Regions from separate parts of the Paenibacillus sp. FSL K6-2862 genome, predicted to be linked through region 3. Evidence: riboswitches for the same ligand, from Rfam matches in the RefSeq annotation. Region 3 holds a riboswitch; each other region holds the start of a gene.

Region 1 (2,199 bases), 2.2 Mb from region 3:
CGGAAGCCGAGGCCCTCAATGTACACCCACCAGCCAATCGGAATCACTTTTGGATCGACCGCAATGGTCCGTCCTTCAGTTACCCGGGTACCGGAAGCTGTTTTTGTACCAATGCCAGGCTCCTCAGAAGAGTACGCGGTCATCGATACATTTTTAAGTACTTTGGAATATTTAAAAGAAGTGCCTGAGACGGTAATCACTTTGCTGCCTGATGCAGCGGTTTTCTTCGAGTTCGTTGTCGTTTCTTTCTTTGCTGTGGAGGTTTGGGCCGATACCGTCTGAATCTCCGGCTGCTTCACAACTGGTTTTGCTTTGGTTCCGACAGCAATAACTTTATCTACACGGTTGGTCGATACCGATTTGCCCACCATCTTTTTGGAGACTAACTCTCCATCCTGAAACACCTTTTCGATATGCTGTACAAGTGTACCTTCTTTGCCGTTTACGATGACGCGATTGTCACCTTTGTACAAGCTAGGGTCAGCCGTTTTGATTACTTTGTACGCAATCGGCTGTTCCACTTCCACTGTACGCTTTGTTACACGCACTACGCGAATTTTCATATCTGCCTTGATTGGTGTTGCGAGCGCAGGATAAACCTTATCCTCACTGGCAACTTCAATTCCAGATTTCTGAATTGCATCTTCTACCGATGAATCGGTTGTATACAGAGTCTTGGTGTCTCCGTCTGCCGTAATGTTGACTGGAACGGCCCGCTCAATAACTATGCGGTCTCCATCTGCGATTGCCCCGTTCAAAGGCATGGATACCTCATCATGGGGGCTGACTGTGATTGATTGCTCCTCCAGCATTTCTTGAAGCATTCCTGTACGAGTCTCTACCGCTTGAGCTTTGCCATCAATAACCAGCGAAATTTGTTTCCCGGCTTGACCGTAAACGACTAACAAGATCATGATTGTAAGCGCGATTGAGAAAATAGCGATCAGTGCCATTTGACGCATGTTCTCATGCTTCCACCGCAACGCGTAAGACTTACTGGATGATCGTGACTCATGGGTCTCTTCTGGTTGGAATGTGCCCACTTCTCCGTCCTCCTTCATAGCCTCGCCGTCTAAAGTTAATGCATGATGTCTTTGACGCGACTATACCAAATTTTCTACAGAACTGATCGATATCTCAATGACCGGCTCTGCACCATGAACCACTCTTCGCAACATGATGTCACCACCTGAATTCTTACCGTATGATGACCTTATTTCTTTTATTCAAAAACAAAAAAGCCAAAGAAAGAGTGTAAGAGGAACTCTTTCGTGGCTTCCGAATGATTTTGAATATCGGAAATTCATGCACGAGGTTGCCTCTCTTTTTCCGCTTGCGAGGTTAGCTGTCGGGTTCGGGCGAAAGAGAGCCGCCCTATCTCCGGTCACCCGCTCATGGCGGATGCCCTTGAATTCACCCCGAGACCCAAAGAAGAAATCAAATAGCGCTTCGCAAGTGCATCCGCTGCTTTTGGGTCAGCGAAACGATGCGCATCAGCTGCTTACACTGATGTTTAAGCCCTATTGGTTCCCCCGCTCTCCGTTAACGGAGACTCAGCGAGATCGGTTCATGAAAAGTATTGTTGTGTCATCGGAAAGTGTCCCTTTGTTCATCCCCCGAACATCTGTCCAATTTTCCTCACAACAATTCACTGAAAAGATGATATCCTGTTTCGATGCATGTTGTAAAGCGTTGTTCAAGTACGTTTTTCTAAATATTTGGTTAAAATATTGTAATATTCTTCATTTATTTGGATCAAAAAGCAAATTCGCTCCGTCTACCTCTCTTTTTCACCGCATTTGCTTCGTTTTTTAACGAATCCCAAATCGTTCCATGGCATTTTTGGTCGTTATTGCAGCAATTTCCTCTACCGAAATGCCTTTAATTTCGGCAGCTGCTTCTGCAACCAGACGTACATGCGCTGTTTCGTTTCGTTTTCCACGATAAGGATGTGGTGTAAGATATGGGGAGTCAGTTTCGATGAAAAATCGGTCCATTGGCACCTTCGCCAGTACCTCTTTTGGCTGCTTGGCGTTTTTGAACGTGATTGGTCCCCCGAAGGATAGATGGAACCCTAGATCCAGACAGAGTTTTGCCGTTTCCCAGCTTCCAGAGAACGAGTGCATCACACCCCCGACTTCTCCAGCCTTTTCCTCGCGCAAAATTTTGACAATATCCTCATGAGCGTCGCGATTATGA
Region 2 (2,199 bases), 1.9 Mb from region 3:
CCGGAGATTATAGATGAACTGCGATGCAGGGGCTTCAATCTGGTGACTTTGGACGAGATGCTGCAATTGCCAAAAAGCAAATAATACTCGGCTTAGTAGAGGAAACACATAAGTTATGAATTAACAATCTTGCGCGTTTTAATAAAGACAAAGGGTACCCTTATTACGCGTTCATCGTGTAATAAAGGCACCCTTTTGTAGCACTGATACTTATTTCAAGATATAAAGTTCAACGTCCTGAAAACCAAAGGTACTCACAGACTTCTGGCTCCCAGGAATGAAAATGTCAATTCGTTTCCCTTTGATCGCTCCACCGACATCCCGGGCAGTAGCCACAAATGCCTGCTTAGGCAGCCCCGGATGGGAGTGACCCGTAACAAGAACCTTTGTACCCAGTGGGATGACACTAGGGTCTACTGCAATCGTGCCGAGTTCAAGTGGATTACCGAAGTAATCAACAGCACCCCATCCACCATTTTCGGAAGCGGCTGCAGAGTATGCTGTTGCTTTCACATCAATGGACTTACTATAATCAAACGTTTTGCCCCAGGCCTCAACGACTTTATCGTCAGCATTTACATCAAGGCTAGCGGTCGTAATCGTCTTTGCACCTGTAGAGCTCTTCGCAGCTGGAGCAGCTGAGGCTGTGTTTGCTTTTCCAGGAATCGTAATTTTCAAACCACCATAAATGTTGTAAGGTGAAATATCACTGTTTGCTTTAACCAGTGTGTTCAGTCCAACTCCATATTGTTTCGATAAGGTATAGAAGGTATCCCCCTCTTTGGCCACGTGAACAGAATCAGCGTGAGCTGGAACGGCCTGAATGAGCATTGCTGCTGTCAATAGGGCTGTTGCTGTTTTGGCTATAGTTCTCTTCTTAATCATGGTCTTCCTCCCTCATTGTGCCTGCGAAGTTAGTTGTCGGATTCGGATGGAGGAAACCACCCTATAGGTCTCTGTTACATTCGTCTTGCGTTATGTATCCCTAATTCACCCCAAGCAGCGTGCGTTTCAAACTTCCCCCCACGGTCTGCATCATTACATCCTCCACACTTCCTCCTCAGGAAGTTTCGGCAGGAACAATATATCACAATTTTGTAACCAAGGTCCGTAGTAAATGTTACCAACTGTATTGAACAACACATTATGCGGCTTTAGAAATAAGGATTTTTCTTGTTAAAGAGCGATCAAGCAGCTCTGGAACGATGACAGAAACGTTACTTTTACGACACTGGATACTTATCCACAATCAAAAAAAAAACCCTGCTAACGTGACGTGAGCAAGGTTGTTTGATTTCTTTTTTTGTTCGTTCTATTTAATCCGGTTCACTGACTGGATCATGCTCAAAGGTTATGACAAGACTTTACCGAGGAAGTCACGTGTACGTGGATTCTTAGGTTGACCAAATACTTCATCCGGTGTGCCCTCTTCCACAATTACACCGCCATCCATAAAGATGATGCGATCACCCACTTCACGGGCAAAGCCCATTTCGTGGGTAACAATAACCATCGTCATGCCGCCTTCAGCCAGGCGTTTCATAACGTCGAGTACTTCACCAACCATTTCCGGGTCAAGTGCAGACGTTGGCTCGTCAAACAGCATCACATGCGGCTGCATCGCAAGCGCTCTGGCAATGGCAATCCGCTGCTTCTGTCCACCAGACAGCTGACTCGGATAAGCATCTTTTTTATCCAATAACCCAACGGTTTTGAGCAAGTCTGTGGCGATCTGCTTGGCTTCCTGTGCAGATTGCTTTTTGACTTTAATCGGGGCAATGGTAATGTTTTGCTCCACGGTTTTATGCGGAAACAGATTAAAGTGCTGGAACACCATCCCCATTTTTTCCCGGGTTGCATTAATGTTGTGTTTGGGATCTGTGATCGATACGCCTTCGAAATTAATTTCACCTGAAGTAGGCTGCTCCAACAAGTTAAGACAGCGAAGGAAAGTACTTTTGCCTGATCCTGAAGGACCAATTACAACAACGACCTCGCCCTTGCCAATCGTGACATCTATGCCTTTAAGTACTTCGTTTTTATCGTAGGATTTGTATAGTTGTCTAACGTCTATCACTTGCACTCAACTTCCTTTCCAGTCGACCCAGCAGCTTGGACAAAATAAATGTCAATACAAAGTATATGGCTGCTGCAATAAGGAACGGATTCATTCCTTGGTACGTAATGTTTTTGACTACA
Region 3 (2,199 bases):
TTTCCTTACGTGAAAAGAATAGTGGATGTATTATGCTCAGGATAGGTACAATTCGGAATTTTGCGTACATTTCACCGTGAAAGCAGGGGTACAACAACCATAGAACAGGCATTTCTCCCCTTACACCGGAGATTTTGCAAGTGAACTGCTGCCATCAGATCGATTCAGAGGACGTTGTTTAAGTAACGATGTGTGTATCGTGGTTTTGGTCACATAAAAAAGAAATAAAAAAAGGTTTCCCGCAGGCGCTAGCCTAACGAGAAACCTTTTCTTCTTATGATGCGGTCGAGAGGACTCGAACCTCCACGGGGGGTTAGCCCACACGGACCTGAACCGTGCGCGTCTGCCAATTCCGCCACGACCGCATATGGCATATCTCCGAGATAATCTATCGCGGCGACAAGAAATAATATATCATGTGAAATTTAACGTGTCAACAGTTAAATGATTAGTATAAGACTACGATAACCGAAAGTTATAAAATCTGGTCGAAACCTGCCTTTCCCTGTTGAGAATGAACCTTGCTCTACTCTACTACTCCAATTTACTTATTTGTCCAATTTATGTGCTGATGAAACACAAATTACGTTTTTGTCATCATAAATAAACATGGAGAACTACTACTTTCCACAAAAAGTCTTGAATTCCGTTAACATTGCAGGAGGAAGAAAGGTTTGACAATTACGCATTTATGCAATATAGTTTCAAAAGGTTACAAAATATTAATTATTCATTTGCCGAGTTTCATGTTTGAAAACGGGGGAACCATTTTGGGTGAATTATTCTTATACATAGGAAATATAGGGAACCTTCTACCGAACCCTTAGCTAACTCCGTAGGCATCGAAGGGAGAACATTGATTTTGAAAAAACTGATCATTTCTATTTTTGGCGCAGCCGTTCTATTTACATCTGGTGCAGCAAGCACTGAGGCGAGCAGTATTAACACCGTCGTTAACAACATGACTGGAATACCTTACAAGTGGGGCGGCACAACGCTGGCCGGGTTTGATTGCTCTGGATTTATGAGATATATCTTCCAAAAATATAGCATTGAATTGCCACGCACTTCACAGCAACAGGCCAAGGCGGGTACTCCGGTATCCAAAGCCAATCTGCGCACAGGTGACATGGTATTCTTCAACACTTCAGGTAGCGGCATTTCGCATACGGGCGTATACATCGGGGGCGGACAATTCGCTCATGCTTCCAGCAGTAAAGGTGTCAGCATCACCAAAATGTCGAATCCATACTTCAGTGACCGTTATGTAACAGCACGACGGGTGACTGGACAGTTTATGTATAACAAGATGCTTGGAAAAATATAAGTTGGACAAAAAACAGGCTCTGGATCATTCCAGAGCCTGTTTTGCTGTCTTGTTATTCAGACTCACTTGCAGGAAAAACCTAGTGCAATGCTTTTTGCACACGCATTGCACCTTGAGACAGTGCGTGACCGCCGCCTACCGCTCCGGCTACCGCAACGGTCTCCATAATCTCCTGATCGGTTGCGCCCTTCGCACGGGCCTCTTCTACATGGTAAAACGTGCATACTTCGTTATTGGCAAACAATCCAATGCCGAGGGCAATCAGCTGCTTGGTTTTGGCATCAATGGCACCTGACTGGAAACATTCACCCGTAAATTCGTGATACGCTTTGACTACGCCAGGCAATACATCGCTTAATTCTCCAATCTGATCCTTGTAGGCATGTACCTTATCATTCATCAATGTCATGGCTACCCGCACATCCTCTCGGCTGATAAGTTTACGAATTCTCGCTGTACCTATCTTCTCTCCCGAGTGGCAGAAGTATGCCAAACCCTCCATGGTAATTCCATGCATCCGTCTCCAGAGCGGCTCTATTCATTCAGCCGGACTTTGGCGCGGTTCGCTAAAGAGCTGATAGCGATAACTACGGTCCAGCTTGACCACACGTCTGTTCTGGCGACGGATAAGCACCTGTTCCCCATCCCATGCAACGACAATCCCTGTTACATCGTTGGACTCCAAACCATCCCGTACCACTCTTACTTTTTCACCCGATAAGCGCAGTGCATCCAGTTCTGCATCACTAATCATGTCTATGGCTCCTATGTTCCAAAATAATTTACAAAAAGAGACCTAAATGAAGAGTCATTTAGGTCTCACGTGACTGTATTGGACTGTTATGTCATTCGAAAAATATCCCGACTGAAAG
Region 4 (2,199 bases), 2.1 Mb from region 3:
CAATCGGCAGTTATTCCCTTGCTGCTGCGCTATCCGGACCCTGACGCCGGGGAGCTGAGTACCATTTTATTCAAAATGGAAAGCCAGCTCAGTCTGTCTACCCATCCCGAGGTGCATCGTTATTTATGGATACTTGGGGCCATGCTCCTGCTCCGCATGCTGATTACCCCTCTCATTCAGGCAGGGCTACTCTATTCATTACAACACTTCAATCATACAGAAGAACGTATTCCTTTTATACGTGGGATCAAGGCACTGTGGAAACCGATGATGCTGCTTCATTTCATTAAAACGCTATTATTACTGCTGCCTGCGTACTGGCTGATCCCCAAGCTGTATAGTATCTTTCTGGATGGATTCCACTCGCTGCAGCTGCTGCTGCCAGGCATTCCATATGTAGCCGGATGGATCGTGTATGGATGGATCGTACATCATGCTTTGTTATATATGCAGTTTGGCGCCACAGCACCCGAGAGTCAGGGCGGGGTAAAAGGTACATTTCTCGGTCTATTGCTCGCCTTGCGTCATATCATTTCTCTCATTGGTATCGCAGTGGTTCTGGGAGGAATTCATCTGCTCATCTTCGGTGCCTTCACATCTGCGTCGTGGTTCCTGACAGGTCTCATCGGTCTGATCCTGCAACAAACCTATCCGCTCGCCAGATGTTTGTTGGATATATGGAAGATATGTGCTCATTTCCGCCTGTGGCAGTCCAAGTCCTCCAAAGGTTAAAAAGTGTAATGAACCGCTCAAAAATTGTTACCATCTTCATGTAAACTTGTGTCAATGTTTACGCTTCAAAAAAGCAAACCTCAACCTTTCCCCGTCAAAGGTCGAGGTTTTTTTTGCTAATTTTCTTGTTAAACGTTGCCAAAGCTTTACTCCTCTGTTACAATAATCGCAGTGAGTTTTTAGTAACAACTTTGTAATCTTTACCTTATGAATTGTAACTACTTAAAATTAAATCGTCATTTCTTGATTTCGCAGGTGCACAACTAGCATAGCCAAATTCCTGGCACCTGGGAAGCGGGGGAACCAGTTATGGGTGAATTGATCTTGCTACAGAGGGATCATAGGGGACCTTCAACCGAATCCTTAAGCTAACCTCGCAGGCGTTGGAAGGGGTATATCTCTTGTTCAAAAAGAAATTAACAGCAGCTGTCCTTAGCTTAACATTCGCACTATCGCTTGGAGCAGGCAGCGCATTCGCAGATTCAAAAATGGATAAAGTAATTGATTCAGCAATGGGAACTACATACAAAAGTGGTGGAACAACGCTTAACGGCTTTGACTGCTCTGGATTCACACGGTATGTATTCGAAAAGCTGGGCATCGATTTGGCTCGTCAATCCAGTTCCCAATTCGACATGGGTGACTCGGTATCCCGCATGGAAATGAGACCAGGCGATCTGGTATTCTTCAATACAACGGGTAAAGGGGTTTCACACGTAGGGATTTTCGTGGGTGAAGGTAAGTTTGCACACTCCTCGTCTTCCAAAGGAGTTACCATTAGTTCTTTGAGTGAGAACTACTGGGCCAACCGCTATGTTGGCGCTAAACGGATTATGAGCACGGACGCATATGAGTCACTGGCCCTCGACTAGGGACAAGCTGAGCAACATCATACTGTAACGAAGCATAAATCAACCGCCCGGTACATTCTCCGCAGGAATGTATCCGGCGGTTTTTTTGTGCTTGTTCGTCCATGCCCTTATGATGTTTTTACCCATCCTACTATAATATAAACGAAATTCCAGAAACTTTTGTTTCACTTTTTTTCAAGGGAGCAAAACCTTGCCAAATACCCTCCTCTTTTGTAGAGTAAAATCAGGATTAAATATGAAATGACATATGTTATAAACGATTAGCGTATGACTAGAAGTAGCTTGTTCACAATGAAAGGAGCGTGCAGTGGTGTGGATGAAGCTTCTGTAACGTTTCACGTTGTGCCGATGCAAGAAGAACATGCAGCATTGATCTGCAGCTGGATATATGAACCACCCTATAACATCTATACCTGGCTGCCCTGGGAACAGATGAAGGCGCTGGAGGTTGAATTCGGGGACGAGCAGCTTCGAAAAGAGCAATATGCTGTTGTACTCGGAGAGCAGGACCAACTTTGCGGATTCGTTCAATTCTTTCCTCTTGAAGGCGTGACGCGCATTGGACTTGGTATGCACCCTGAACAGTGTGGACAAG

The links. A riboswitch is a leader RNA that binds a small molecule or an ion and turns the genes downstream of it on or off. The one in region 3 is predicted to bind cyclic di-AMP.
Region 1: linked by a shared signal. The riboswitch ahead of MHB82_RS00145 (3D domain-containing protein) and the one ahead of MHB82_RS10335 (C40 family peptidase) in region 3 are both predicted to bind cyclic di-AMP.
Region 2: linked by a shared signal. The riboswitch ahead of MHB82_RS18365 (3D domain-containing protein) and the one ahead of MHB82_RS10335 (C40 family peptidase) in region 3 are both predicted to bind cyclic di-AMP.
Region 4: linked by a shared signal. The riboswitch ahead of MHB82_RS00515 (C40 family peptidase) and the one ahead of MHB82_RS10335 (C40 family peptidase) in region 3 are both predicted to bind cyclic di-AMP.

What each region holds. Positions count from the first base shown of each region.
Region 1 covers NZ_JBBOSN010000001.1:31,668-33,866, reverse strand. The annotation lists gene MHB82_RS00145 (3D domain-containing protein) at 1-1,043, opposite strand, end outside; cyclic di-AMP (ydaO/yuaA leader) riboswitch at 1,315-1,569, opposite strand; gene MHB82_RS00140 (TatD family hydrolase) at 1,812-2,199, opposite strand, start outside.
Region 2 covers NZ_JBBOSN010000001.1:4,102,151-4,104,349, forward strand. The annotation lists gene MHB82_RS18360 (polysaccharide deacetylase family protein) at 1-84, shown strand, start outside; gene MHB82_RS18365 (3D domain-containing protein) at 211-885, opposite strand; cyclic di-AMP (ydaO/yuaA leader) riboswitch at 888-1,086, opposite strand; gene MHB82_RS18370 (amino acid ABC transporter ATP-binding protein) at 1,352-2,077, opposite strand; gene MHB82_RS18375 (ABC transporter substrate-binding protein/permease) at 2,064-2,199, opposite strand, start outside.
Region 3 covers NZ_JBBOSN010000001.1:2,198,231-2,200,429, reverse strand. The annotation lists tRNA gene MHB82_RS10340 (tRNA-Leu) at 281-365, opposite strand; cyclic di-AMP (ydaO/yuaA leader) riboswitch at 726-857, shown strand; gene MHB82_RS10335 (C40 family peptidase) at 863-1,327, shown strand; gene MHB82_RS10330 (carboxymuconolactone decarboxylase family protein) at 1,407-1,736, opposite strand; gene MHB82_RS10325 (hypothetical protein) at 1,866-2,081, opposite strand.
Region 4 covers NZ_JBBOSN010000001.1:108,218-110,416, reverse strand. The annotation lists gene MHB82_RS00520 (hypothetical protein) at 1-732, shown strand, start outside; cyclic di-AMP (ydaO/yuaA leader) riboswitch at 993-1,130, shown strand; gene MHB82_RS00515 (C40 family peptidase) at 1,134-1,604, shown strand; gene MHB82_RS00510 (GNAT family N-acetyltransferase) at 1,896-2,199, shown strand, end outside.